4 regions of the Lysinibacillus sp. FSL K6-3209 genome follow, and region 1 is predicted to be linked to each of the others. Evidence: riboswitches for the same ligand, from Rfam matches in the RefSeq annotation. Region 1 holds a riboswitch; each other region holds the start of a gene.
The links. Region 1 has a riboswitch for cobalamin ahead of MHH88_RS20555 (hypothetical protein). Riboswitches for the same ligand answer to the same signal wherever they lie in the genome.
Positions count from the first base shown of each region.

Region 2: another riboswitch for cobalamin. It lies ahead of MHH88_RS12245 (ribonucleoside-diphosphate reductase subunit alpha); the one in region 1 lies ahead of MHH88_RS20555 (hypothetical protein).
Region 3: another riboswitch for cobalamin. It lies ahead of cobT (nicotinate-nucleotide--dimethylbenzimidazole phosphoribosyltransferase); the one in region 1 lies ahead of MHH88_RS20555 (hypothetical protein).
Region 4: another riboswitch for cobalamin. It lies ahead of MHH88_RS13130 (energy-coupling factor ABC transporter permease); the one in region 1 lies ahead of MHH88_RS20555 (hypothetical protein).

Region 1 is NZ_CP150264.1:4,227,063-4,234,661, reverse strand. It holds gene ytvI (sporulation integral membrane protein YtvI) at 1-494, opposite strand, end outside; gene MHH88_RS20565 (hypothetical protein) at 613-1,161, shown strand; gene MHH88_RS20560 (glutathione peroxidase) at 1,430-1,975, shown strand; cobalamin riboswitch at 2,130-2,333, shown strand; gene MHH88_RS20555 (hypothetical protein) at 2,487-3,029, shown strand; gene MHH88_RS20550 (cobalamin-binding protein) at 3,031-3,990, shown strand; gene MHH88_RS20545 (tyrosine-protein phosphatase) at 4,559-5,326, shown strand; gene MHH88_RS20540 (MATE family efflux transporter) at 5,483-6,850, shown strand; gene MHH88_RS20535 (putative RNA methyltransferase) at 6,851-7,599, shown strand, end outside.
Region 2 is NZ_CP150264.1:2,532,492-2,540,090, reverse strand. It holds gene MHH88_RS12285 (aminotransferase class I/II-fold pyridoxal phosphate-dependent enzyme) at 1-703, shown strand, start outside; gene MHH88_RS12280 (histidine phosphatase family protein) at 709-1,317, shown strand; gene MHH88_RS12275 (bifunctional adenosylcobinamide kinase/adenosylcobinamide-phosphate guanylyltransferase) at 1,331-1,906, shown strand; gene cobS (adenosylcobinamide-GDP ribazoletransferase) at 2,110-2,886, shown strand; gene MHH88_RS12265 (histidine phosphatase family protein) at 2,859-3,455, shown strand; gene MHH88_RS12260 (bifunctional adenosylcobinamide kinase/adenosylcobinamide-phosphate guanylyltransferase) at 3,407-3,799, shown strand; gene MHH88_RS12255 (ECF transporter S component) at 3,834-4,328, shown strand; gene MHH88_RS12250 (hypothetical protein) at 4,325-5,011, shown strand; cobalamin riboswitch at 5,119-5,307, shown strand; gene MHH88_RS12245 (ribonucleoside-diphosphate reductase subunit alpha) at 5,468-7,599, shown strand, end outside.
Region 3 is NZ_CP150264.1:1,214,236-1,221,834, forward strand. It holds gene MHH88_RS05710 (glycerol-3-phosphate dehydrogenase/oxidase) at 1-524, shown strand, start outside; gene MHH88_RS05715 (alpha/beta fold hydrolase) at 528-1,445, shown strand; gene miaA (tRNA (adenosine(37)-N6)-dimethylallyltransferase MiaA) at 1,432-2,316, shown strand; gene hfq (RNA chaperone Hfq) at 2,424-2,654, shown strand; gene MHH88_RS05730 (rhodanese-like domain-containing protein) at 2,753-3,055, shown strand; cobalamin riboswitch at 3,169-3,344, shown strand; gene cobT (nicotinate-nucleotide--dimethylbenzimidazole phosphoribosyltransferase) at 3,454-4,509, shown strand; gene MHH88_RS05740 (trimeric intracellular cation channel family protein) at 4,896-5,501, opposite strand; gene MHH88_RS05745 (methionine gamma-lyase family protein) at 5,649-6,899, shown strand; gene MHH88_RS05750 (MerR family transcriptional regulator) at 7,410-7,599, shown strand, end outside.
Region 4 is NZ_CP150264.1:2,709,467-2,717,065, forward strand. It holds gene cobJ (precorrin-3B C(17)-methyltransferase) at 1-760, opposite strand, end outside; gene MHH88_RS13125 ((2Fe-2S) ferredoxin domain-containing protein) at 764-1,135, opposite strand; cobalamin riboswitch at 1,271-1,451, opposite strand; cobalamin riboswitch at 1,708-1,892, shown strand; gene MHH88_RS13130 (energy-coupling factor ABC transporter permease) at 2,034-2,780, shown strand; gene MHH88_RS13135 (energy-coupling factor ABC transporter substrate-binding protein) at 2,782-3,054, shown strand; gene cbiQ (cobalt ECF transporter T component CbiQ) at 3,058-3,834, shown strand; gene MHH88_RS13145 (ATP-binding cassette domain-containing protein) at 3,827-4,663, shown strand; gene MHH88_RS13150 (S8 family peptidase) at 5,018-7,599, shown strand, end outside.

The DNA.
Region 1 (7,599 bases):
AGAGCAATCATATAAACGAGAAGACTAATAAAGAGGCTTGGAATTTGTGAAAAGAAGGTCGTAACTTTGGTATAATTAAAGAAGTTTAAAAAAGATTCTTCAATTTTCTTAATAAAGTCGGTTGCCGTTTTTTGAAGTGAGGAACTCACTTCAGTCGGAAAGTCTTCTGTATATTTTGAAATATTCTCTTGCATATGCCCCCACATCTCAGATAGCTTAGAAATATAGTAAGGTGCTTGTTTGGAAATGGAAATTATTTGCGACATTAGTTGTGTAATAGTAAAGTAACAGATAATAGAAATAAAAATAACACTTACTATGTATATAAACGCAACAGCTATTTTCCGAGACATTTTCCATTTTCGTTTAAAAAACATGACAATGGGTTCCAATAAAAAAGCTGTAACACCTGCTAATAGTATGGGCACGGAGACTGGTATGATAAAATATGCAGCTACTAGGAGGCATATAATCGCTAGCGTTCGTATAATCAACTTTCGAGTTATAGATCTATTCATAAGCTCTCCTTTTTATCATTAATTTAAGTACAGTGTAACACATTAAAATTAAAATTTGAAAACGTTCTGAAAGTAATGAAGGTAGGGATAAATCATGGAAAAAGAGATTTTGGAGCTTTTTAGTAATTTAACAGAGCGTGACCGTGAAATTGAATACGAGTCTTATAGAAAATTGATGAAGATTGTGCAAGAGCCAGTCGATTGGACATATGCAGTTTGGGAACAACTTGTTAAAGCCCTTACATATAATAATGGACATGCGCGTGCGCGTGCTGCGCAGTTTTTATGTGCGTTAGCAGCAAAGAGTGATCCGGAAGAGCGTGTTCTTGATGATTTTCTAAAAATCTGGGCAGTGACGTATGATGAAAGAAAAGTAACCGCAAGACAGGCATTACAAGCAATCTGGCAAATAGGACTTGCAGGACAGGTTCAAAGAGATTTAATTGTTTCTTATTTAGCAAAAAGGTTCCAAACTTGTATGGATGAAAAACAACCAACACTTATTCGTTATGATATTATTGTCTCATTCAAGAAATTATTTGATGCTACTAATGATCATAAATTGTTGGATATTGCCATGAGATTAATTGAAGAAGAGCAAGATACAAAATGTAAAAAGAAATATAAAACAGCCATCCGTTAACATAGCGAGATGGCTATTTTTATGGTTGAGCGTGTTATTTTGAAGAAAGAAAAGTTATTGTTATAATAAAAAAAAACAGTATTTTTGATTCATGTGAATATAGGCCTTATTTACTTACGAGGGATTTAGTAGGCAATAGTTATTAGATTTCAAAAAAAACGACAAAACCATTTGTTGAGGAATAAGCAACATAATTGTTCACATAACGGTGAGGGGTTATAGTTGGTCATTCTATATAAAAAAATAGAAAGTAGAAAGGGTCGAGATAATGGGTATTTATAATTATTTAGTAAAGAAGCCAAACGGTGAAATTTTATCAATGGAAACGTATCGTGGAAAGACGATGCTAATTGTCAACACAGCCAACCAATGTGATTTTACATATCAATTCGAAGATTTACAGAAAATGTATGATAAATATGGCAAGGATAATTTTATTGTGTTAGGTTTCCCTTGTAATCAATTTGGAGAACAAAACCCAGAAGATGGAGCAAAGACGATTAAACTTTGTCAAATTAACTACGGGGTAACATTCCCAATCTTTGAAATAGTTCAAGTAAATGGCGAGGGGACACATCCATTATTCAATTATTTAAAGCACGAAGTAGATTTTCGTGAATTCGGCAAAGCCAATATGCAGGAAAAGATGTTAGCGGAATCAATTATCCAAATCGCTCCTAGCTTTTTAGATGGGCGTAATATTCGTTGGAACTTTACGAAATTTTTAGTAGATAATCAAGGTAATATAGTTGAACGCTTCGAACCAACCGATTCCCAACTAGATATTGAGCAAGCAATTGAAAAAATTTTATAGCTAGTTCTTTTAGTCAGAATTATTAGGAAAGAATAACGAATAGCTGGTCACTATGTAGAAATAGTGCTAAGTACGGTGTGGATATATTCGATTATACTTCAATCTCATAACTATTTTTTTAAATCCATATATGATAAACTGCTATTCAAGTGAATAATTCTTGCAGAATAATGGTGCTAATTTTAGCATAATCGGGAATTCGGTGTAAGACCGAAGCTGTTTCCGCAACTGTAAGTACAAAAATCATAATACATGCCACTGTCCAAAGACAACAGGATGGGAAGGCTTTATGAGCGCTACGAAATGAAGGTAGCTAACTGTACGAGCCAGGAGACCGACCGTTATTTAATGTATAAAAACTCTTCGGAAGCTAGGAGGATATACGGCAAATACATTAGCTGTCTTCGTCAGACAACACTATATATGCTATTTTCGTCGTTCCCTAGGGAGCGACGTTTTTTTATGCACCTTTTAAGCAAAATCTGTTCATGAAAGAAAGAAGGGATTACAGATGAAAAAAGATGCGCGTTATTCTTGTTACCCGTTCATGCGTGAAAAAATATCTACAGTTGATTTTGAAATCCGTACAGATAGTTTAACAACGCATATCGGTGTAGCATTGGCTGCTGTAAAAGCCGAAGAAGTTGAACTAGTCGGGGCAGATTTATTGACTATTTTGCCAATGGCATACCATGTCAACGGCTCGGTACGTGGCAAACTTGCGGTAACGGAAGAAGATTTGTCATGGCTCAGTGATCGTTATGATTTTTATGTAGGACATGTAAAGGAACAAATACAAAATTTTGTTTTGCCACAAGGCACGGGGGCTGCAACTGCGCTTCACTTATGTCGGAGTGAGGCAAAAAAATCGTACCGCGTGCTACATAAAGTGTCAGAGGAAAGGGAAGTACAGGCCATTCTTTTCGACTACTTAGGATTACTAGCTAATGTATTTTTTGTTATGGCTGTTTACATGAATCAACAGGCTGGAATCGCTGAAATCCCGTTTATTAGCAAATCATATCCAATGAAGAAAAAGAAGGAGAATGAATAAAGTGAAAAAACTATTAAAATTCCAATGGCTTACTGTGTTAATGCTTGCGCTTGTATTGACAGGATGCGGCACAGCAGATAAAGCGAAAAATGACGATACATCTAAATCGGACCAACAAGTTGAGCAAAGTGGCTATAAAGTTAAGGATGATCGCGATGTAGAAGTAGCATTTGATGCAGTACCGAAAACTGTTGTGTCATTACAACCAAGTAACACAGAAATTTTATTTGCACTAGGTGTTGGCGATAAAGTTGTCGGAGCTACAGAATATGATACGTACCCAGAAGAAGCAAAAAACATCGAACGTGTGTCAGATTCAGTGACATTTAATAGCGAACGAATTGTAGCCTTAAAGCCAGATGTTGTCATTGCGTACTCTACAGGAAATGAAGAGACACTAGATGCACTAAAAGGTCTTGAAGATGCAGGTGTGAAAGTATTTGTTATTCAATCAGCTGCATCATTTGAAGATGTTTATGGAGATATTCAACAACTTGCTGAAGTGATGGGTGTACAAGATAAAGGCGAGCAATTAAACAAAGAGATTAAAGCGAAAATTGCTGATGTTCAAGCAAAAGTAAAAAGTGTAGAAACACCAAAAAATGTTTACTTAGAAATTAGCCCAAAACCTGATATTTATACAACAGCAGCTGGTACTTTCCAACAGGAAATTTTAAATGCTGCAAATGTCAACAATGTATTTGGTGACCAAACAGGATGGGTAAAGGTTGCAGAGGAAGATGTTATTGCGAAAAACCCTCAAGTTATTTTAACAACGGTCAACTATGTAAAAGATCCAGTAGGGGAAATTCTAGGACGTGATGGATGGAATACGATTACAGCTATTCAAGATAAAGCAGTAAATGCTATTGATACAGATATTTCAAATCGTCCTGGACCTCGTATCGGGGAAGCTGTTGAGATGATTGCAAAAGCTGTATATCCTGAGTTATTTAAATAAGGATAAACGGTAAAAACCTTTCATATTAGCTTTAGGCAAAAGAGAAAAGAGGCTGGGACATAACCTTAAAATCTTAAATAGAGGTACATTGGTTTTGATAAATTTTTGCTAAGAAAATATATAGAACATATTTACTATTATTTCTTTTGCAATGAATAATAAATTAGAAGGGTTCCCTAGTTGTTGGTAGCGGAGGTGGTGACTCTAGCGGGAAAAGCACATTATGTTAGACGCAACAGACCGCGCGTAGCGAGGGTTGCGGCTTACGGTGTGCCCGCAGAAAGCACCGCCGAAGCGGACAATAACGGCGCAGCAAAAAAGTGTTAGATTGACTGCCATCAATCTAACACTTTTTCTCTTTTGTCCCATTATCTGTTTTTGCTATGCTGTTGTTGCCTGCTGGCATTTCTTCCTTTGTAGAGAGTATTCGCCTTAGCGGACAATAGCGTTATTCATCTTTTAAAATAAATATAGTTGAATAAATAAGGCATTGTATAATTGGTATTCTCTTTGTTTGTTCTATAAAATAGAAGTAGAAATGATTGCTAACATAAGGGAGGCGTAGTGGATGACACAGTTTGACATGAAAGTTATTCCGTTTGAGGCAGTCTTGAATTTCCGCGACATGGGTGGCTATAAGACGAGGGATGGTCGTATCGTAAAGAATGGCTTGCTATATCGTTCAGCTGCACTTGGTAAGATGACACCAGCGGATAAGGTGCGCTTTGAAACATTAGGGGTAAAAACAATTTTTGATTACCGAGATGAACACGAGGCACGAAATAACCCTAATCCAACATTCAAGGATGCAAAGTATATTCAAATTCCTGCAAAGGGAAATCATGCGTTTGAGATGCCAACAAATACTGGTGGTCACAATTTTTATAAAGTTGTAAGTCCTGAGATGTTCCGAGATTTTTATGCACAAATGCCATTTAACAATGTATCATTTAAAAAATTAATTGCAACCATCCAAAATCCAGATAATCTAGGTCTAGTTCATCATTGTGCAGTAGGCAAAGATCGAACAGGTATTGGAGGAGCTCTTATTTTGCTAGCATTAGATGTGCCAGAGGAAACCATTATGCAAGACTATTTAGAAACAAATATTTACTTACGCCCAATGGTAGAACGCATGGCACAGGCAATCCAAGATACTTTTAATGATCATGAATTACAGCAGTTTCACGCACTAATGTCAGCGCGCGAGGATTATTTGCAAGCCGCCTTTGATGCTATGGATAGTCGATACGGTTCAAAAAACGTATTTTTAGAGCAAGAATTTGGCTTAACAACAGAAAAACGACAGCAATTACAAGAAAATTGCTTATGTTAATAAGACACCCTTTCACAGCCATGCAGTGAGAGGGATTTTTTTGTAAGCTATGCAATTATTTTTGTATTACCTATCCTATACAACAAGCCAATCTGTGATAAGATACAATAGATTTTTATGTAATGGATAGAGAGAGTGAAGTAGTTGGGACATGCGATGAGAGAGAAACATTCGACCGACCAGTTTAGTTTATTTCATTTAACATGGCCGATCTTTTTGGAAGTTTTTTTATTTATGTTAATGGGATTAGCCGATACATTTATGTTAAGTGCTTTGTCGGATAATGCAGTTTCAGGTGTTGGTGCCGCCAATCAATATATTCATATTGCGATATTAATACTTGAAGTGGTGGGCAATGGTGCTGCAATTGTTGTATCGCAATATTTAGGTTCGAAACGCTATTTAGAGGCTACAAAAATTTCGGCATTAGCTGTTACGATGAACGTAATTGTTGGGCTTATTATGAGTGTGATTTTTTTCTTTGGCTCAAGCCATTTAATGACGATGATGAATCTAAAGGGCGATGTTTTGCAATATGCGCAAAGCTATTTAGTCATTATAGGTAGTTTTATTTTTTTACAGGCTATTATTAATGCGTTAGCAGCCATTATTCGTGTCCATGGTTGGACGAAACAGACCATGTACGTTTCGCTTGGAATGAATGTTATTCATGTTATCTTAAATTACGGATTAATTTTCGGGAATTTTGGACTGCCAGAATTGGGTGTTAAGGGCGCTGCGATTTCCTCCATTATTAGCCGTGGATTGGCGGTACTTGTTTTTTCGTGGCTGTTGTATCAGGTGATGGAGATACGTGTGAAAATAGAATACTATTTCAGCTATTCAAAAGAATATGTCCGAAAAATTTTAAATATCGGTTTACCATCTGCTTTTGAGCAAGTGCTCTACCAATTTTGCCAAATTGTCTTCCTTTATTACGCAACTTATATAGGTGCTGAGACGCTTGCAGCAAGACAATATGCCATGAATATTTCAATGTTTACATACTTATTTGCAGTTGCAATCGGTACAGGGACGGCGATTATTATAGGTCGATATGTGGGGGCAGGTAAAAAAGATGAGGCCTATCATCAATTATGGATAAGCGTGCGCTCAGCTTTTATTTTCACAATCCTTATGGTGAGTGTTGTCACAATTTTCCGTACGCAGTTCATGAGCTTATTTACAGATAATCCAGAGATTATCGCGATCGGCGGATCTGTCTTAGCATTAAGTATTTTGTTAGAAACAGGTCGTACAATGAATATCGTCGTTATTAATTCATTACGTGCTTCAGGTGATGCAAGGTTTCCTGTCAAAATCGGTTTTTTATCAATGGTATGTATGAGTTTGCCACTTGGCTACTTATTTGTATTTGTTTTAGATTGGGGATTAGTAGGGATTTGGTTAGCTATTTCAGCAGATGAATGGATGCGTGCTATTATCGTATACTTTAGGTGGAAAAGTAGAAAATGGGAGCGTTTTGCCATTGTTTCGCCAACAGCAAAAAAGGAGGGAAATTAAATGGGAGCCATTTCTAAACGAGCTGCAGGAGCGGCATTAATAAATGCAAATATTGAGCTATTTGCTTGTCCAATTTGTCAGGAGTCCATGCAAGTGTATGAGCAAGGGAGGTTGACATGTACAGCAAACCATTCTTTTGATATCGCCAAGCAAGGCTATGTCAATATGCTAACGCATGGAGCAACCTCTAAATATAGCAAGGATCTTTTTGAATCCCGCAAAAAGATAATTGATAGTGGGTTGTACGATCCTCTAGAGGAGAAAATAGCAGAATTAATAGGACAAGCAAAAACGGTGCTGGATACCGGCTGTGGAGAGGGTTCGCATTTAGCTCGCATACTGTCTGAAAGAGATGGTATCGGTGTAGGCATTGATATTGCAAAAGAGGGAATCCTTACTGCTGCTCGCCATTACCCAGAGCAAATTTGGTGTGTAGGAGATTTAGCGAAAAGTCCCTTTGCTAAGCATAGCTTCGATGTCATATTAAATATTTTGTCCCCAGCAAATTATGAAGAATTTAAACGACTACTTACAACTGGAGGATGCGTTATAAAAGTGGTTCCGCAAAGTGGTTATTTGCAACAATTACGAGCGCAACTCTACGCTGATTCGGCTCAAGAAACGTACTCCAATGAGCAAACGGTCGAACGCTTTCGTGAAAGTTTTACAAAGGTTACAGTAGAGCGCATTACTTATACGGTTCCACTTGCTTCAATGCTTGTACCAGCATTGCTAGAAATGACGCCGAT
Region 2 (7,599 bases), 1.7 Mb from region 1:
CGTTATAAACTATACATTACCAATGACACAACTTTATCAAGAAATGGTTCATGCAGATGCAGTATATATCTGTACACCAAATAATCCAACAGGTGTCTTACCAAAAAAAGAAGAACTCCTCCGCTTAATAGCTTATGGAGCGGAAGTAGACTGTGAACTCGTATTGGATGAGGCATTTATTGATTGGGTCAGTGAAGATCATTCATTAATTGGCGAAGTTGCGCATAATCCACATGTTATTGTTGTGCGATCAATGACCAAAATGTATGCCATTCCTGGGTTAAGACTCGGCTATTTAGTTGCAAGCAAAATCATTGTTTCAGAGCTAAAAGCAATGTTGTCACATTGGAATCTCAACGCATTTGCGCTTGTTATCGGTGCGGGCTGTTTGGATGAGCATGATTATTGTCAACAGGCAATCGACTATGCCACAACTCAAAGAGAATGGCTCCAACGTTTTTTGCGAGATAACGGATGCCGTGTGACCAATAGTGTGACAAACTATGTATGCTTTTCATTGCCAAGCAACCAACATCCAGATACATTTTTTAGCTTTTGTTTAGGGCAAGGAATTGTCCTGCGCCATACAAAAAACTTTAGGGGATTAAATGGTGAATGGTTCCGCATCGGCATTAAGGATGTAACAGCGATGACCTATTTACATAACTGTTTACAAACGTGGTTTAAAGCAAATAAGGGGTGAGAAAAGTGACAACTTTTTATCTAGTTCGACACGGGGAAACAGTTTGGAATAAAGAACATCGATTGCAAGGGTGGTTAGATTCTCCATTGTCTGAAAACGGCATTTTACATGCTAAAAAACTTGGCGAACAATTGAAAAATATTCCCTTTACTGCAGCGTATAGTAGCACAAGCGGTCGTGCAAAAGAAACATTACACTATTTAACGGCAGGTCGTAAGCTAGCAATTCACTATGAGGATGATCTACGTGAAATTTTTTTAGGAAATTGGCAAGGGAAAACAGTGGAGAATATTATGGCGATTAACCGTTTTGACTATGAACTGTATACCAATTATCCAGCGCAATTTGTTGCCACTCACACCGAAAGCTTTGGCGAAGTAACAGAACGAGCGATGTATACGTTAAAAAATATAGCCCAACGTTATCCACATGAACATATTTTAATTGTGTCACATGGAGTAACGATTAAATGCATAATTAATGCCATATTAGAGCGGGGCATTGACCAGCTTTGGACAGCGCCACATATAGAGGGGACAAGCATGACCATCGTAGAACGTACTGAAGAAAGCTGGCACGTTAAGGTTATTGGTAGCACACAACATTTACAATAGAGAGGTGACAACTGTGCCGCTAATTTTTATTTCAGGTGGGGTTCGCAGCGGTAAATCTCACTTTGCCGAACAAGAAGCTGTTTTGCGCTATCAAAATAAAGATTTAATGGACAAACGATTGATATATATTGCTTCTGGTGTTGCCATGGATGTTGAAATGGAAAAACGAATAGAGCGCCACCAGACTGATCGTTTAAAACAAGCGATTGCGTGGCATACAATTGAAGCACCTTATCAAATACAGGATGCCTTTCATACGTTAGTTGAAGGGGATATTGTACTTTGGGACTGTGTGACGACATGGCTGACCAATGCCTTTTATGAAGGATTTGATAGTGGAACGCCATGTGTAGAAAAGCCAGGTTGTCTAGAGGATAAAATATGGTTTATGAAAAGTGCAGTGTTGACGTTACTTGACAAAAAGGTGACGCTTTTTGTCGTTTCGAATGAACTTTTTGATGAACCGCCATATGGAAATGAGGAGGTCGAATTGTACCGCCAATTGCTCGGCAATCTCCATCAATGGTTTGTTTCGATTTCACAGGAAGCCTATGAAATCAATTATGGTATCGTCAAGAAATGGAAATAACCTTAAAGCTTTGTATGGTGTGATTGACACGCAAAAAGAAGCGAACGGGAATTTCTAGAAGGCACGTAGCATGGGAGTTGACTTTACGTTGCTCCTATAAACGTTTGCTTTTCATGTCCTATTGGCAATGAATCTTCTAGATTTTTTAATTTTCGCATGAATAAAAATTGGTTGAGATAACACGAAAGAAAGAAGGCAAGGCGATGAAAACTATATGGCACAGTGTATTGCTGGGATTTCAATTTTTTACAGTTTTGCCTGTACATAAAGAAATTCCGTTATCTAAACGGACAATTACTGGAATGTTTGCATTTTTACCTTGGATAGGGGCGCTGATGGGAGCTGTTGTTGCAGCGATAATCTACTGTTTAACACAATGGACAGCCAGCAGTGAAGTCCTCTTAACATTTATAATTATCGGTTTATTTGCATTATTTACAGGAGGCTTGCATCTAGACGGTTTTATCGATATGGGAGATGCTTATTTTTCTTATCGCGATCGCGACAAGCGACTTGAAATTTTAGATGATCCGCGAGTTGGGGCATTTGGTGTACTATCTGTGTTATTTCTAGTGTTAGGAAAATTCGTTGTGCTACATGAACTTTTTGTACAGAACAAACTTTCATTATGGATGCTTGTCTTTATCCCTTTACTGACACGTGTAGGAATGAGTTTCTATTTTCTATCGTTACAATGTTCGAAGGAAAAAGGACTTGCTTATTTTTTTAAAACACATATACATCATCGTTTACTGATAAGCTTGATGTTCCTTACGCTTATACTTGCTTATTGTGGTATGTTCGTAGTTTTAAGCTTTTCAATGGTGCCATTGTTATTAATGGTCGTTTTAGTCATAGCATTTGTATTGTTTCGGCAGTTTACAGTGCGTAATTTTGGCGGAGTTTCGGGTGATTTGCTAGGTGCTTCAATTGAAGGAATGGAGGTTGTGCTATGGGTGACATTGTTACTGTTCGTTTAATGAGACATGCACCGACAAAAGAAAATGTGGAAAAGCGTTATATTGGCTGGACAGATTCTTCCTTAGCACATGCGTCGGCGCTTCCAATAGTCAATGATTCTGTTAGAAAAGTATATGGCAGTGATTTACGTCGTTGTCAAGAAACGGCGAAATGTTATTTTCCACAAGCTAGCTATATAGCCGATGCGAGATTTCGAGAGACGAATTTTGGTGATTTTGAAGGCAAAACATATGACCAATTAAAGTCAGATCATCGGTACCGTAGATGGTTAGATGACCCACTGAAAAATGCGCCACCAAACGGTGAAAGATTTGATCAGTTTTGTGAGCGAGTAGTCGCAGGTTTTTTAGCGTTACCAAAAGATGAGGATGACTATTATCTCGTCGTTCATGGTGGGGTGGTGCGAGCGTTACTTGTTGCATTTGCTCCTCAACAAGAGGCTTTTTGGTCATATCAAGCACCCCATAATCGCCTATTTACGCTAACGTTTTCCCGAGCAGCTTGGAAGGAGGGAGCTAGATGCATGTCTTTATCGGAGGAGCCTATAACGGAAAAACCGCTTATGTAGAGCGATTACTAAAAGATTATCACTATACGATAATTGATGGCGAACTACCAGATGTTGCACCTGATTGTGATGCACTAATTATTAAAAATTTAGAACAATGGCTCGTAAAACGCAATTTGGAGGAAGATGAAGCCATTATCCATCACATTTTAACAACACTTAAAAGCCTTGAAAAAAACTGTGTAGTGTATATGATTGTAACCGATATGGGACGTGGTGTTGTACCGATGGAAAAGCAAACAAGATTATTGCGTGACACGTGTGGTCGCTTGTATCAGGCGTTATTTGCAGAAGCAAAACAAGTAAATCGTATTTGGTATGGCATTGCAGAACGTATTAAATAAACGAGGAGAATACTTGTAGAAAAGAGGAAATGGAATGAATCGACAAAAATTAATGAGTTTGACATTAACAGCCATGGTTGCGGCGATTTGTGCAGTTGGGGCAGTTATTAAAATTCCGTCTTTTGTATCATCGGCGGCACTCGACTCAGCGCCAGCATTTTTAAGCGTTGCATTTTTATCGCCTGTATTGGCAGGAGTAGCAGGGTTAATCGGTCATTTGATTACAGCACTGACATCTGGTTTTCAGCTTGGACCATTGCATCTTATTATTGCGGCCGAAATGTTTATTGTTGTATGGCTATTCGGTGTGATGCACAAAAAAGGTATGCATTTTTGGAAATGGCCGGTTGCGCTTATATTGAACGGTGTGATCGCACCACTCCCATTTTATTTCATCATTAGTCCAGCGTTTTTCTGGGGCTCATTAGCGAGTATTTTCATGGCAACTGTCATCAATTTATTGATTGTCGCTGTCGTGATGCCAATACTCTCGAAAGTGTTTGTTCGTAAGGCGGGGCGAGCAAATTGAGAAATGCAGTAAAAATAGGGAATCTGATTGTTACAACAGATAATGCTGCTGCCATCGGAGAAAAACCTCAAGATGTCGTATCGGCTCCGGATACATTAACGGCCTATTTAACTGGGCGCGTCACTTTTCTAGAACAGCTTGCAGGCGATGCTCTACCCAGTCATATTATTCTTGCCAACTTTTCAGGTGATGAGGCGTGGTCTCGTTATGTCGTAGGACTTGCGCAAGTTTTTGAAGAAGCAGGTCTACCATGTCCACCTGTAAATGGCAGTTCAGAATCCAATATGCCGACAGTGCAATCGGGATTATCTGTAACCATGTTAGGTGAAATACAAACAAGGTCGCCATTTGTTCGTGACAACCTGATTTGGTATACGTATGGACTGCCACTCGTTGGCAATGAAGTGCTTGCGAAGCCTGAAGATGTGGCCCAACTACAACCCATTTACCAAGCTTGGCGCGAGGAAATTGTGCAACAAGTTTGGCCGGTAGGTTCTCAAGGCTTACAAGCAGAATTTTCAAGACTTTTTGGGCAGCAACAAATTAAAAGTTCGTTGGATGTAGGAAAAACAGCAGGCCCATGTGCGGTAATTTTACTAGGAATCAATCCAGAAAAAGAGCAACTGGCACAAAAAATTTTTACTAGAAATTTTGAGAAACTGCGTAAAACTGCATTGGAATAGGGCTTGCTTCGAGCAAAAGTAGCGTTTACGAGAATACAAGGGGCAAAACGCCTATTGAAACGTTAAACACAATATGTTAGATTTGTTTAGGAGTTAAAACACTATATATAGTATATTGGACAAGCGGTACCAGTATGGTTTAAAAGGGAATTCGGAAATAGAGATATCTAAAGCCGAAGCTGTCCCCGCAACTGTAAGTGCTGACAAATAATTAGGATGCCACTGTGAAAGAACGGGAAGGCAATTATTTGAAGGAAGCATGAGCCAGGAGACCTGCCGAGTTGTTCAAGACAGCAACACATCTTCGGGGATTGAGAAGTGGAGGCGAGAGATTTGTCCACTTCGATGTGTACATGTCCTTCATTTCCATTTCCGATTTTACAGCGATTACGCAACCGAAACATGGTGTGTAATCGCTTTTTTGTGTGCGCTGATAGAAAGGGAGAGAATGGGAATATGACAATTCAAATCGAACAACAGATGGCTAAGTTAAAGAAAAGTTACACAGAGGAGGAGCTTGAAAGCTTTGTAAGATTATCGGATAGATGGCTACGAAAAAATGACAATGCAACATTTGAAGCTTGGGCGGATGCGATGATTTTACAAACACTTAGTCTTATTGATGAGGAAGAGCCATATTGGACATTTGTTGCTGCCCAAATTTACTTAGAAAAATTGTATGATCAATTTGCTACCCGTCGTGGCGTTGGGGTGGAAGATGTCTATAAGGTATTTCCGGAGCAACTTGCTCGCTATACCGAGGCAGGGCTTTATCATGACTGTTTAACGACGAAGTATAGTGAACTAGAGCTAGTCGAGCTTGCGTCTTATCTTGAACAGAGTCGTGATGAACTGTTTACGTATATCGGATTAAAAACGTTAATGGACCGCTATGTTGTGCGTGATTATACAAAAACACCTGTAGAATTACCGCAAGAGCGTTGGATGGTCATTGCAATGACATTGATGCAAGATGAAACGGAAAACCGCTTAGAAAAAGTACGAGAATCGTATTGGGCGATGAGTAATTTATATATGACGGTTGCAACACCGACATTGTCAAATGCCGGAAAAACACATGGCCAGCTTTCAAGCTGCTTTATTGATACGGTAGATGATAGTTTACAAAGTATTTATGATACGAACACAGATGTTGCAACATTATCGAAATACGGGGGCGGTATAGGCGTTTACATGGGAAAAATCCGTAGTCGCGGCTCCTCTATTAAAGGGTTTAAAGGCGCATCTAGTGGAGTACTGCCTTGGATCAAACAGCTCAATAATACAGCGGTGTCAGTGGATCAGCTTGGTCAACGCCAAGGCGCAATCGCTGTTTATTTAGATGTTTGGCATAAAGATGTCTTTACGTTTTTAGATTTACGTTTAAATAATGGAGACGAACGATTACGCGCGCATGATATTTTCACTGGTTTATGTTTACCAGATATTTTTATGGAAGCAGTCGAAGCGCGTGGAGAGTGGCATTTATTTGACCCACATGAAGTACGTGAGGTAATGGGCTTCTCACTCGAAGATTGTTATGATGAGCAAAAAGGACAAGGCTCTTTCCGAGATAAATATGCGTCGTGCATTGCCAATCCACTATTAAGTCGAGAAGTGGTGCCGGCAATCGATATTATGAAGCGTATTATGCGTTCACAGTTGGAAACAGGTGTACCATTTATGTTTTACCGCGATGAAGTAAATCGCATGAATCCAAATAAGCACGAAGGGATGATTTATAGTTCAAATTTATGTACTGAAATTTTCCAAAACATGTCGCCAACGCAATTCGAATCCATTACGTTAGAAGATGATGTGATTGTGACACGTCGTAAGCCTGGAGATTTTGTTGTATGTAATTTATCTTCTGTCAATTTAGGGAAGGCTGTTCCGGCTGGTGTGTTAGAGCGTTTAATACCGATTCAAGTGCGCATGTTAGATAATGTCATTGCCTTAAATACTATTCCTGTGAAACAAGCGGAGCGTACTAATGCTCGTTATCGTGGAATTGGGCTAGGGACATTTGGTTGGCATCATTTACTTGCCTTGAAGGAAATTCAATGGGAGTCGGATGAGGCAGTTGACTATGCTGATAAATTATACGAGCATATTGCATACTTAACGATTCGTGCATCGAGTGCACTTGCGCGAGAAAAAGGTGCTTACCCATTATTTGAGGGCTCTGACTGGCAAACAGGTGCTTATTTTGACAAGCGTAGCTACAACAGTGACAAGTGGCAAGCATTGCGTGCGGATGTCGCGAATTATGGAATGCGCAATGGGTATGTAATGGCAGTAGCACCAAATTCATCGACATCCATTTTGGCAGGCAGTACGGCAACGATTGATCCGATTTTCCAAAAGAGTTACTCCGAGGAGAAAAAGGATTACAAAATTCCTGTTACAGTACCTGACTTATCACCCGTAACGACTTGGTATTATAAGTCTGCTTACTTTATTGATCAAAACTGGACGATTAAACAAAATGCAGCACGTGCCCGTCATATTGACCAAGGCATATCGCTTAATTTATATGTGCAAAATACGATTCAAGCAAAAGACTTACTCGCTTTACATCTTAATGC
Region 3 (7,599 bases), 1.6 Mb from region 1:
GCTATCGTCAAATGGCTGAAACGATCGTTGATAAAATTGTGAAAACACATAAATTTAAGCATGCAAGTCCATGTATGACACGTGAGTTGTCGCTTTCTGGTGCAAAGGGCATTAATGCGATTAATTTCCCAGACTATACTGCCTATAAAGCAAGAGAAGGTGTTCAGTATGGACTGAATTATGATGAGGCGAAGCATTTAGTGCAAAAATACGGTACCAATGTTGACGCATTATTTAATCAGGTGAAATATTTACATGAGCATGGTAGTACAATGCCCCTCGCTTTACATGCGATGCTACTATACGGCATAGAAGCGGAAATGGTGTATACCCCTTGTGATTTCTTTATTCGTCGTACGGGCTTACTATACTTTGATATTGATGCAGTGAAACGTTATAAACAACAAGTAGTGCAAGTGATGCAGCAGCGTTTACACTATTCAGAGTCACAAAGAAATACCTATATTGCTCAATTAGAACAAGCGATTCTAGATGCGACAAGTTTTCCTAATGTGGAGGTGTAGTAGATGGAGCGTTATATGAAAATGTCAGATGGGCATTTTGTGTTTACACGCATATTGACGCCGACTATTCCCTGCAAAGGTCATTTTCATATTTTACATGGTATGGCAGAGCATAGCGGTCGTTACGTAAACTTTGCACAAATTCTTTGTGCGGCTGGTTATGCCGTGTCCATGCATGATCATCGCGGGCATGGGGAGACGGCAGGTTATAACGGTACATTAGGCTTTTTCGCTGAAAAAAATGGTTTTGATCGGGTTGTGGAAGATGCGCATGAAGTCATAATGACCATACATGACCAATTTGCAGATGTGCCATTAATCGTATTCGGGCATAGTATGGGGTCTTTTATTGCTAGAAGATATATTCAACTTTACGGAACTAATGTTGATAACGTTATTCTTTGTGGAACAGGTAGTGTTTCAACATTGCATAGGATAGGACATTATGTTGCGCAAGTATTCGCAATGCAGCGTGGTAAAGAAACCGAGAGCCCTTTATTAAATAAGTTGAGCTTTGGTAGCTTTAATAAGCAGTTTCCAAATCCTAAAACGGGATATGACTGGCTATGTTCGGTAGAGCAGGAAGTGCAAAAATATATGGACGACCCATATTGTGGCTTTATCCCAAGCAATCAATTTTTTGCTGACTTAACAGCTGGCTTTATGGTATTGAATCGAAAAAAAGAGATTGAAAAAATACAGAAAAACTTGCCGATTCTATTGATCAGTGGTAGCAAAGACCCTGTTGGTGATAGTGGTCTAGGTGTTTATTCCGTAGCTGAACAATTTGCAGCAGCAGGATTACAAGATGTTACAGTCTATTTATTTGAAGATAAACGACATGAAATTTTAAATGAAGACAATCAACAGGCGGTTCATCAAGTTTTATTACGGTGGTTAGAAAAGTATGATAGAAAATAAAATACAACAAGCAGAGGTCGTAGCTATTGTCGGACCAACAGCTTCAGGTAAAACAGCACTAAGCATTGAACTAGCCAATAAGTACAATGGTGAAATTATTAATGGCGATTCCATGCAAATTTATAAAGGGTTAGATATTGGTACAGCGAAAATTACTGAAGAAGAGATGGAAGGTGTGCCACATCACTTATTAAGCTTCAAAGAGCCAACGGAATCCTTTTCAGTAGCGGAATATCAAGCGTTAGTACGGTCTAAAATTAGTGAAATACAGGCGCGTGGTAAGCTACCAATTATTGTTGGAGGATCTGGCCTATATGTACAAGCAGTCCTTTATGATTTTCAATTTACAGAGGAGCAGGTTGATGATGTAGCGCGTAAAGCTTATTATGAGGAGCTAGAAAAGTTAGGTCCAGAAGCTATGCATGCAAAGTTAGCAGCACTTGATCCAAAAACTGCTGAAACGATTCATCCAAACAATACAAGACGTGTAATTCGAGCTTTAGAAATGATTGAATTAAGTGGTGTTTCAAAGGCGTCAGAGGAACACAATCGAGGAGAAATCCCATTGTATCGCCACTTAATTATAGGGCTTGGTCAAAATATGTCCCGCGAAGAACTTTATAATCGCATCAATCTACGAGTAGATGTCATGATGGACAAAGGGCTACTGCAAGAAGTTCAGGGACTATGGCAGCAAAATATTCGTGGTGTACAGTCGATCCAAGCGATTGGCTATAAGGAATTGTATGATTACTTAGATGGTCGATGTACATTGGAAGAAGCAATCGAAAATTTAAAGCAAAATTCTCGACGCTATGCGAAAAGACAGTTGACTTATTTTCGCAATAAAATGGATATTCACTTTATTTGAAAAGACTAAAAACTTTAATAATTTCTAAAAATTACTAATTGATAAATTGGTATAACATGCTACTATAGGAATGAAGAGGTAGAAAGAGAGTAGGGGAGGCGCATTCTATGAAATCAATCAATTTGCAAGATACGTTTTTGAACCATCTACGTAAAAACAGTGTTTTTGTAACTGTGTTTCTGTTAAACGGGTTCCAGTTAAAAGGAACTGTGAAATCCTATGATAACTTTACAGTATTATTAGTAGATGCTGAAAGTAAACAGCATCTCATTTACAAACACGCAATTTCTACATTCGTTCCAGCAAAGCAAGTCGAATTTTTAGAGGTAGAAGAATAAATAAAGTAAATAGAAACAGTTAGTGTTACATCACTAGCTGTTTTTTTTCGTTCACGCTATAATGTAATAGGAAATTGATATATTGGAGGATTTTATAGATGAAATCGATGGATACAACACAATTATTAGAACGATTAGATGCAAACGAAGACCTTTACATTATTGATGTGCGAGAAGACGATGAAGTAGCACAAGGTGTTATCCCTGGTGCGCAACATATTGCACTTGGGACAATCCCTGAGCGCTTGGATGAATTAGATACGACTAAACCATATATTATCGTTTGTAAAGCAGGTGGACGTTCTGCAAATGCTTGTGCATACTTAGAAGCACAAGGCTTTGACGTAACAAACCTTGAAGGTGGCATGCTTGCTTATGATGGAGAATTAGAATTTAAATAAGAAGATATATCGAGGTATGTAACAGGTCAGCTTGTTAAGTACCTCGTTTTTTAGTGGACTAAAATGCGAGTATCAATATTGACACTAAAAACACTTTGTCGTAAATTTAAAGTAATTACATAAAAGCATTAGGTGCCCACTTTGGGAGAATAGGGAATAAAGTGAAAATCTTTAGCGGTCCCACCACTGTAAAACGGAGTTTTATAGAGAATACCACTAGCATAGCTGGGAAGGTTCTATAAGATGTTGAAATTGAGCCAGGAGACCTGCCTAATTGCTTCGGATGATATAGATGATGGAAAAGTCTGTAGTTTATTTGTTATGAAATAAACTACAGGTTTTTCCATTTTTTTATTTCAATCTTTATGTAATAGGCTATTTAAAAAGGAGAAATGAACATGAAATTATTACAACAAACACTTCAACAAATTCAACATGCCAATAACGAAATGATGGAAAAAGCAAGAGAATATATAGATTCTCTTAGCAAGCCACCGAGTAGCTTAGGAAAACTTGAATCACTGGCTGTACAATTGGCTGGTATTACAGGAGAGCTCTATCCTAAAATTGATAACAAAGCAATTATTGTCTGTGCAGGCGATCACGGTGTGTGTGATGAAGACGTAACATCCAATCCGCAAGATGTAACATTTCTTCAAACATTAAATTTTCCAAAAGGGATAACAGGAGTTTGTGCTATTGCAAACATAACGAATGCCAAAATTGTGACAGTGGACGTAGGGGTAAAACAGGATATTCCGCTCGATGCGGGTGTTATAATGAAAAAAATAAAATACGGGACGGATAACATGGCAAAAGGTCCAGCCATGACAAGGGAAGAAGCCATTCAATCAATTGAAGTAGGAATTGAAGTAGCTACGGCCGAAATAGCACAAGGAGTTAATGTACTTGGTACAGGTGAAATGGGGATTGGTAATACTACACCAAGCGCGGCTATCTTATCTGTGCTTCATGCGTGTCACCCACAAGAAGTGACAGGGTTCGGTGCAGGAGTTGGATCAGGAGGAATTGCGCATAAAGTTCAAGTCATTCAAAACGCCATTGCCTTAAACAAACCGAATCGTCATGATGCGATTGATGTGCTTGCAAAAGTGGGTGGGTTAGAGATAGGTGCGATGGCTGGTGTAATTCTGGCGGCTGCTGCCAATCGTAAGCCCGTTGTAATTGATGGCTTTATTTCGACAGTCGCTGCTCTTATCGCTTATGAATTAGAACCGAAAGTCCAAGATTATATTATTCCTTCCCATGCCTCTGAAGAACCGGGGGCAAAAATTGCTGCTAAACTGCTAGGCGTGGAGCCAATGCTTCATATGAACATGCGATTGGGAGAAGGTTCTGGTGCAGCATTAGCCTTTCCAATTCTAGATGCAGCTTGCTCAATGGTGAGCAACATGGCGACATTAGCTGAGTCTGTCGGGCTGGTAGAGAAGTAATCATTTGTTAAGTGCCGATCGGGAAAAATCTTAGCTAAACATATAGAGCGTAATCGTCTATAGCAAAAAAGGAAGCTGGGATATTTAAGGAACAGAGGAAAGATGTTGGTAAATTTTCGCTATTATGGGGACTTGTCCGTTATTGCGAAAAAATAGAAGTATTCACTAGTTGTTTGTAGCGAAGGCGGTGACTCCTGCTTTGAACGCACACACTGTAAGATGCGGGCATTCCGCGCGTTAGTGAGGGTTGCGGCTTACGTGTGTACCCGCAGAAAGCACCGCCGAAGCGGACAACAACGGCGTAGCAAAAAAGTGTTAGATTGATGGCACTCAATCTAACACTTTTTCTCTTTTGTCCCAGCAGCTTTCTGTTTTTTTAAAGTCTCTTAAGCTCGATTCAATTTTCGCAAAGGTAAGCGCCATTTCTTCATATATGAAAGAACTCGTAAAATTGTAATTACCCCGAATAACACGTATAAAAAGATATCCCCTTCTAGTAATTCCAATCCAATAAGTAGACCAGCAAGTGCTGCCCAGACACCGTAGATTTCATCACGTAGCACGAGTGGCTTACGTCCTGCCAATAAATCACGCACTATTCCACCACCGGAACCAGTTAAGACTGCGGCTACAATAACCGCACTAATTGGCATATTGAGCTTCACTGCATATAATGCCCCTTGTATAGCAAAAGCCGATAAGCCGATGGCATCTGTAAAATTGCCCCAACGATGCCAATGCTGTATAAGATGATGCGGAAAAATAAAAAATATCGTAATGGCAGCGATTGCAATTTGAAACATCATATCCTGACCCCACAACGTTGTTACTGGTAAACCGATAAGTAAATTACGAATGGCACCGCCACCGAATGCAGTTACAATGCCAAGTATATATACACCGAATAAATCGTATTCTTCTTCCATTGCAATTATTGCCCCGGAAATAGCGAAGGCAATTGTCCCAATGATGCTAAAAACTTCCCAAGCCATCACTTTCCCTCCTTAAACGAGAATAATTTGTAGTAAGTCCGCCCCTTAGCTTAGCGTATTTAACAGCTAGACACAATAGCAATTTTTGCAGGGTTGCAAACAAATTGATAAGATAGGAAAGAACAATTTGAAACGGAGACGAAAACAATGACTTTTACAACCCATTTAACAGCAGAAACGTTGGCATTAGCGGAAAAAATTGAGGAAAGAGTCCGCCCATATCATACGAGAGTAGAAAATATGGCATTCTTCAACCAACAAAAAGTACTTTCAGCATTTAGAACGCATCAAGTGAGCGATTTTCATTTACATCCATCCAATGGCTATGGCTATGATGATGAAGGCCGTGACAATCTTGAACGTGTGTATGCGGAAGTTTTTGGAGCAGAGGCGGCAATTGTTCGCCCTCAAATCATATCTGGAACACATGCAATTACGCTTAGTCTATTCGGCGTGTTACGACCAGGTGATGAATTGCTTTATATATCAGGCCAACCATATGACACATTACAGTCGATTGTCGATGGAGGAGACAAAGATACGGGCTCGCTAAAGGACTATAAAATTGGTTATCGACATGTAGATTTAATCGATAACGAAATGGTTGACTGGTCGGCAGTCGCTGCAGCCATTACACCGAACACAAAAATGATAGCCATTCAACGTTCAAAAGGCTATGCATCACGTCCATCCTTTACGATTTCGCAAATTGCAGAAATGTGTGCCAAGATACGAGAATTAGCACCTAATGCTATTATATTTGTAGATAACTGCTATGGAGAATTTGTGGAAGCACAAGAACCTACAGAAGTAGGTGCGGATTTAATGGCTGGTTCGCTTATTAAAAATCCAGGTGGCGGTTTAGCTAAAATAGGTGGCTATATTGCAGGACGAGCTGATTTAGTAGAAAAATGTGCTTATCGTATGACATCACCAGGAATTGGTGCGGAAGCGGGCGCAACATTAAATACGCTGGGTGACTTTTACCAAGGCTTTTTCCTAGCACCACATGTAGTTAGCCAAGCATTAAAAGGTGCGATTTTCACAGCGGCTATGTTAGAGGAAGTAGGCATGACGACATTCCCAAGTTACCATGCTGAACGTACAGATTTAATTCAATCGGTATCGTTTAACACAGCCGAGCAAATGGTTGCTTTCTGTCGTGAAATTCAAGCGAACTCTCCAATTAATGCGCATTATGCACCAGAGCCTGCTTATATGCCAGGCTACGAGGATGATGTTATTATGGCGGCAGGGACATTTATTCAAGGTTCGAGTATTGAACTGACAGCAGACGGTCCAATTCGTCCACCGTTTACAGCATTTATTCAAGGTGGATTGACATATGAGCACGTGAAATTTGCTATTTGTAGCGCAGTTCAAGGCTTGCAAAAATAGACTTTATTAACAAGGAGGCTGGGACATAACTAAAAAAATTTAAAGAACAGAGGAAAGGTGTTCATAATTTTTTGCTATATGGAGAACTTAGCTATTCTTACTTTTGCAATAAAAAAATTAGAAGTGTTCACTAGTTGTTGATAGCGAAGGCGGTGACTCCAGCTCAGAACAGCACACAATGTAAGACGCAACAGACCGCGCGTTAGCGAGGGTTGCGGCTTACGGTGTGCCCGCGGAAAGCACCGCTGTAGCGGACAACAACGGCATAGCAAAAAAGTGTTAGATTGATTGGGTTCAATCTAACACTTTTTCTCTTTTGTCCCAGCCTCTTGTCTCTAATATAAATAGATAAACTGTAAATGTGTATGTTTCGTTCAGGTATTTTGACTAGTTTTTAACAATTTTGCATCAATTCTAAAAAAAATTAAAAAATCATGTTAGGAAACCTAACATCTTTGTTGACAGTGAATTTTTTTCGTTATATGATAAGCGGGTATTGGGGGGACTTAAATGAGTCGTGAAATTAGACGAACTATGCCGTTATTATCCATGAGTATCGTGATGCAATTGACCGAGCTTTCGGCACGCCAAATTCGTTATTATGAAGAACACCATTTAATTGAGCCACACCGAACAGAAGGCAATCGTCGTATGTTTTCATTAAATGACGTCGATATACTTCTTGAAATAAAAGATTACT
Region 4 (7,599 bases), 1.5 Mb from region 1:
GCGTATATTTACGCTGATAGCCTCGCGGTGTAATCATTTTATTATCATAGAAAAACGTCGAAGAATTGCCGATAATAACCGTTGTTAACATGCCGATATCATGCTCAAGCATCTCCGCTAAAGTCGTCATCGTAATTTCCTGACGCTCTCGGTAGGCACTCTTGACAAGACCTACAGGCGTATCAGGCGAGCGATATTCAAGTAAAATCCGCTGGGCTTCGACAATTTGACGTGTACGGCGACCACTTTTCGGATTATATAAAGCGATGACAAAATCTGCCATAGCCGCTGCTTCCACACGCTTGGCGATTAAATTCCATGGCGTTAAATGGTCACTTAAACTAATGGTGCAAGAGTCATGCATAATCGGTGCACCTAGTAAACTTGCACAGGAATTGATAGCTGAAATACCTGGTACGATTTCGACTTCAACACCTGTTGCTTCTGTCCAACCAAGCTCAATCAGTACTTCATAGACAAGCCCCGCCATCCCATATACACCCGAATCTCCACTTGAAATAACGGATACAATATTGCCAGCTTCCGCTTGACGTACTGCTTCTTGCGCTCGTGAAACTTCTTCTGTCATGCCCGTACTAACAATCGACTTTGCACTAACTAAATCTTGAATAAGCTCAACATACGTTTTATAGCCAATGATAAATTCACTTTGTTGCAGTGCCTCCACAGCACGAGTCGTAATATGGTTAAAATCACCAGGGCCAAAGCCCACAACAAAAATCTTTCCTTTTTGCGCCATTTTTTACCCCTCTTTCACCTTGTCGATGCCTTTAATGGCTGTTGTTTGTGGTGTACGCTGTAATGTACCTTCTTTCAGCGTAAAAACATGTTCACTATGTAAAGAATCATGGTTTAAATCTTGTACAAGTGTTCTTCCGTGTTCAACCGATGGCACACGATACCAATTTCCTTGTGGATAAGCGATGACAACACAGGCATCTTTGCATCTGCCATTACAGCGCGTTCTTGTCGTATGTATTTCCTTATCAAGTGCTAATTTTTCGATTTCATCTCGTATTGCTAGGGTAATTTCCTCTGCCTCTTTTTTCATGCAGCTACTGCCATTACAAATAAAAAGATGCGTTTTCATTCCCTCTAAGTTCCAAGTTGTCATTGCTTTTCTCCCCTCATTTACTTTTAGGAAAAAGAAAAAACCTTCACTCTATATCGAAGAGTCAAGGTTTTGTAGAAGCCAAAATAAAAACGAATATACACGTATCCGCTCTCGCTTCACTTCTCCCTCCGAAAAGTTTGCATGCCATCAATAAGCAGGTTTCCTGACTTAAGCTTCCTTTTACTCTCGCGCCTTCCCAAGTTTTCAGTGGCATTGCGATTTCATCAGCTATTACAGTAGCGGGGGCTGTATCGGATTTACACCGATTTCCCTATTATCTCGAAATATATCGAGCACTTATAGATGTATTTATATTAAATTAAAAAGCTGTATGTTTTTAAAAAGAATTGAAAAACTGTCTCTATCATAGCCTATTTTTTTAATACTTTTCAACATTTCTTTTTCATTTATTAGATTTTTAATAAAATTTCAACAAGTAATTCATTGAAAGCGACAGCTATTCTCTTATATTTATCTGAATTTTCTAGAATGTCAAATAACAAAAAAAATTTTTTTATAAAAAAAGATAGCTTGTGAATGGAAAAACATGTTACACTGTGTCGTGAAATCTCACAATTTCATCTTTTTTCGGTGCGAAGTGTAGCCATTTCGCTTAAAAGGGAAGCCGGTTCAAGTCCGGCGCGGTCCCGCCACTGTACTAGGGAGTTTTATAGAGAATGTCACTGTCCAATGGACGGGAAGACCTATAAAACGTTGAACTAAAGCCAGGAGACCTGCCGAAAAAAACGTGATCGTTTCAACCTACGAGGATAGGTGTGCGGCTTGGCAGATGATGATTCTATTTGCTTTTTCAGCTATGCACTTTTCCTAAATTAGGAGAAGTGCTTTTTTATTGCGCACGCTACATTCAAAAATTTTGATTTAAGGAGGAGAGATTTTGAAATTATCTTTTTGGAAACTTAGTTACTTCCTACTAGCATTTTTACTAGTACCAAAACAAGCATTTGCCATGCATATCATGGAAGGATTTTTACCGATTGAATGGGCGATATTTTGGTGGATTATTTCAATTCCATTTATTATTTTAGGGTTACGCTCAATTCGCAAAACAATTGATGAAAACCCTGAAACGAAAATGATTTTAGGGCTATCAGGGGCATTTGCATTCGTCTTATCTGCATTAAAAATTCCATCTGTTACGGGCAGTTGCTCACACCCTACTGGTGTTGGACTTGGCACAGTCCTGTTTGGCCCATTAGCAATGAGTGTGATTGGGACAATCGTCTTATTATTCCAATCGTTACTTTTAGCGCATGGTGGCATTACCACTCTTGGCGCAAATGCTTTTTCCATGGCGATTGTAGGACCAATGATTGCGTATGCTGTTTTTAAAGGCGCTCAAAAAATCGGTCTATCCTTTTCTCTCGCTGTCTTTTTTGCAGCAATGCTTGGGGACTTAGGTACATATATTGTCACGTCCGTTCAACTTGCACTTGCCTTCCCTTCAGAAGTAGGAGGCTTTATGGCTTCATTCACAAAATTCGCTAGTATTTTCGCGTTAACACAAATTCCACTAGCAATTAGTGAAGGGATTTTAACTGTCATTGTGATGAATTTCTTAAAAAAATACAATGTAAGCGAATTAAAAGCTTTACGTGTTTTCTCTGCAAAGGAGGCACATTAACATGAAGAAAAATTTACTGTTACTAGCTATAGTGATACTTTTAGCAATCATCCCTCTATTCATCCAAAAAGGCGCTGAATTCGGCGGTGCTGACGGTGAAGCTGAAGCAGCCATTGGTGAAATAAACAAAGACTACGAACCATGGTTTGAAAGCTTATGGGAGCCACCAAGTGGTGAAATTGAAAGTCTATTATTCGTCTTACAAGCCGCTATTGGCGCTGGTTTTATTGGCTATTTCGTGGGCTATATGCGCGGTAAGCATAAAGAAGGTTAAACGATGTTACTCATTGATAAGTATGCTTATATGAATAAACTAGCGTCCGTTCATCCGTTAGAAAAAATGACGTTCTCCCTTGGGTTGTTGCTATTGTCGCTTATCATGAGAGATGAACAAATTTCACTCATTACATTTCTTGTAATGAGTGCTTTTATCATTTTAGGCGCAAAAATTCCTTTACAATATTATGCAAAACTACTGCTTTTACCGAGTTTTTTCTTGCTCTCCAGTTTACTATCTATTTTGATTTCGATTGCACCTACTGCTAGTATTTTGCCGGCGCATCTATGGACGTTTTCGCTAAGCGAGTGGACAATTTTCATTGGAAATGACAGCTTGATAACAGCACAGCAACTATTTTTCACCGTTTTGGGCAGTATTAGTTGTTTATATTTTTTAATTTTAACGACTTCCGTACAATCCATTTGTTATGTCTTACGGCAATGGCGGTTGCCAACTTTATTTGTAGAGTTGATAGAGCTAACATACCGTTTTATTTTTATCTTTTTAAATAGCATGCAAAAAATTCATCTTGCACAACAAGCTCGTCTTGGTTATCAGTCACCATTGCAATGGCTTCGGTCGATTTCCATGCTTATTGCAGCACTGTTTGCCGAAATGTTCCAACGCAGTCGCGAACTAAATAATGCGATGCAGGCGCGCGGTGGTGAGGCTGTCTATTGGCAAGAAAGTAGTAGCTACAACAAGAAAAACTGGTTAGGCATTGTTATTATTTTCGTATCCCTCATTATCTATGGAGGTATTTCACATGACTGAGCTTTATTTTGATCTTCAACATTTATCTTATGCTTATGCAGACGGCACTACAGCCTTAACAGATATTACTTTGCAAATACCAAAGGGAAAAAAAATTGCCCTGCTCGGTCACAATGGCGCAGGTAAATCTACGTTATTTCAGCATTTAAATGGTATTTTAAAACCGACAGCTGGCACTATTTCTTTTTGTAACGACACGCTTAGCTATTCTAGAAAAGCATTAGCAACATTACGACAACAAGTTGGCATCGTCTTCCAAGATGCGGACAATCAACTTTTTTCTGGTACTGTCAAGCAAGACATAGCTTTCGGGCCATTAAATCTTGGCTGGTCAAACGAAAAAATTGAAGAAAAAATCGCGTGGGCTGTTGCGCAAACAGAGGTTGAAGCGTTGCTTGATAAGCCCATTCACTTTTTAAGCGTTGGACAAAAGAAACGTGTTGCTATGGCTGGTGTGCTCGCAATGGAACCTTCCGTCTTACTATTAGACGAACCGACTGCTGGGCTAGATACTTATTATGCAGCACAATTTTTACAGTACTTAGCTAAATTAGAAGATGGGCAACGTACGTTTTTATTAGCGACACATGATATCGCTTTAGCCTATGAATGGGCGGATCAAATAATCGTGATGGAGGCAGGGAAAATCATTTATAATGGGGATCCAATCGACATGTTTTACGAAGAGGAATTGCTTGAAAAAGCCCATCTTGAACGACCATGGGTATTTGAAATGACGCTTGCCTTACAAACGAAAAAACTATTGGGTGACAACATAGCAATGCCTCGTTCCAAAAAGGATTTACACAAACTTATTGAACAGCTTTAAGATCTTTCCGTGAATAACTAGTAATAGAGGCTAATTCACTAAACACTCTTTCTCAAGGGACAATTCTTGTCATCCCTACCCACTTCTATTTTAATATCCTGTACGTAACGAACAGTGTTGTTGTCAAACACTGGTTCGTTACGTACAGGACTATTAACATCCCACCGACTTTCACTCCACAAAAAAACAAGCAATAACTTATGCGAAAAACCATATAAAACAATTATTTATAAACCAATATACTAGTTATAACAAAAAAACTTGTAAAAAAATTTTATTGTGGTATGAAACCTTTCTCTTTACCATCCGTTATAAATATTGTAGTTTATAATTTTTTTAAGGAGGTAAAAACAATTGAAAAACTGGGTGATGAAATCAATCGCTGTCGTAGCATGTTCTGCCTTACTGGTTCCTGCTGCTTCTGCCTTTGCTGAAGCACCACAGAACCCAGAATCAGTGAAAACTATGCTCGCTAGCAACAACAAACAAGGAGCGAAGCAGTTCAACAAACAAACAGGAGGAAACGAATGGATTAGTGATAATACGATTATCGTCAAACATTCGGGTCTTGCTAAGAACGTACATAGTAAAATAGGTGCAAAAGTAATTCGCTCCATTCCTTCATTAGGTTATGATGTAATCCAACTTAAAAAGGGACAATCGTTAACAGAGGCTGTTTCCTACTACGCCAAGCAAAAAGGCGTAAAAAGTGTATCCCCAAGCTACAAGTATCATTCCTTTAACACTATTGTAGATCCAAAGAAAAAAGATATGTATCATTTGCAGCTACTGGAAATTGATAAAGCACTAGCATTAGCTGGCAATCATGATGTAAAAGTAGCCGTTATCGATTCGGGTGTAGACTATAAACATCCCGATTTGCAAGCGCAAGTACTGCCACCATATAATGCGGTAAAACCTGCCGACTCTCCTGTTGCTGATCCACACGGAACGCATGTCGCGGGCATTGTTGGCGCAACAAAAGATAATGGAATTGGTGGGCACGGGATATCTCCTAATGCCAAAATTCTGCCAATAGACGTCTTTAACGGACAAGAAGACGCTAGTGACTTTGCCATTGCACAAGGTATTCTTTATGCCATCGAACAAAAAGCAGACGTGATTAATATGAGTCTTGGTGGCTATGGCGAGTCTCCTTTAATAGAGGAAGCTGTAAAAAAAGCGCTTGACAATGGTATTACCATTGTAGCCGCTGCAGGCAATGAATCAACCGATCGATACTCCTTCCCTGCTTCTTTTGAAGGTGTTATTAGCGTTGGTGCTACAAATGAACAAAATAAATTAGCTAGTTTCTCAAATTATGGTCCTTCAGTAGACATCGTTGCACCAGGTGAGGATATTTATAGTACCGTTTATGATGAAAAAAAAGGATCTTCTTTTGCTATATTTAGTGGGACATCAATGGCATCACCTGTTGTTGCAGGTGTAGCGGCACTATTAAAATCTAAATACCCGAATTTAAAGCCTTATGAAATAGAAGCTATTCTTGAATTGACTGCTAAAGATTTAGGAGAACCAGGCTACGACCTTACGTATGGACATGGTCTCGTTGATCCTGTTAAAGCGCTACAATTTGATATTAATAATCTACCTAAACGCTATAACGAAACAAAAGAACAACGGTTGAATAACGCCAAAGTACTGAAAAAGAATGTTCTAAATACAGAAAAAGGTGAGTTTAGGCTTCCAGAAGAGAAAAAATGGTACAAGGTTGATTTAAATGCGAATGAATATGCTCAATTATCTTTAAAAGGTGCCGAAAATTACGATTATGCATTTGATTTATACTTCTACCCTACTGGTTATAGTGGCGATGTAGAACCGATTAAAGTAAATGATGTGCGCGTGAACCAACAAGAGGGCTATCTATATAAAGCAGAGCAACAAGGAACACTTCTTATTGGTGTAAAAGACCATAATGGAGGCTATAGCTTAAAGGGCAAGTCTTACTTTACATTTACAGCTCAAACAACAAACACATTACCAATTGATAATTTAACGACGATCGATCAAGCAGTGGAGATACAAAAATTCCCATTCAATACACAAGGAAAAAACTATACACTGCTTTCTAAAGATCATGAGAGCGACCAAGACTATTTCACATTCACTGTTTCAAAGCCAACGACGTTGAAATTTGATTTATCTGGTATCCCTGGTGTAACTGCATCTTTAGAACTTTATCTGAAAAGAGATTTTGAACATGAACCTTCAGAACAAGGTGACGATGAAGAGGATGATGAACGCCTCCCAATCTCTGCATTAAGCAGCAAATCAAAAGGCGAAGGAGTTAGTCTTATTGTCGATGTCGAGCCTGATGAAGAATATGTCTTAAGCGTTACAAATAATAGTGATAACGATTCTTCATTCGATTCTTTCTTAAAGTTCTTAAGCGGCGGCATTGACAATGAAGAAAACGATAGAATTAACGAATCCATTATACCTTACACATTAACTGGTGAAGTCGTTTATTTACCTGAAGATGAAGATGGTCTTCCATTAATTGAACCAACACAAGAAGCCGAGGAAAATAATCCTTCTTCACCTGCTCCATCTAAAACAAAAAAACGTCAACAGAACTTTAACAAAAAACTATTTTCAAGTATAGAATTATCTGATGAAGAAGAAGACTCAAAAGTAATTTTGGAGCATGCAATTCCATATACGATTGGTAAAGAGTACAAAGCATACTTCCAAACAGATGAGGATATTGATTATTTTATTTTCACACCACAAGAAGATGCCATCTATAGTTTCCAACTTCAAAAAGGCAAAAATCAAAGACCAACTGGTAGTATTTTAGAATATGATGAGGAAACGAAAGAATTGCAACTAATTTCTTCATTAACGAATGATCCAGCGATTATTTCACGACTATACGGCATAACAATCAATGAAAATGATCCCAAGACAAT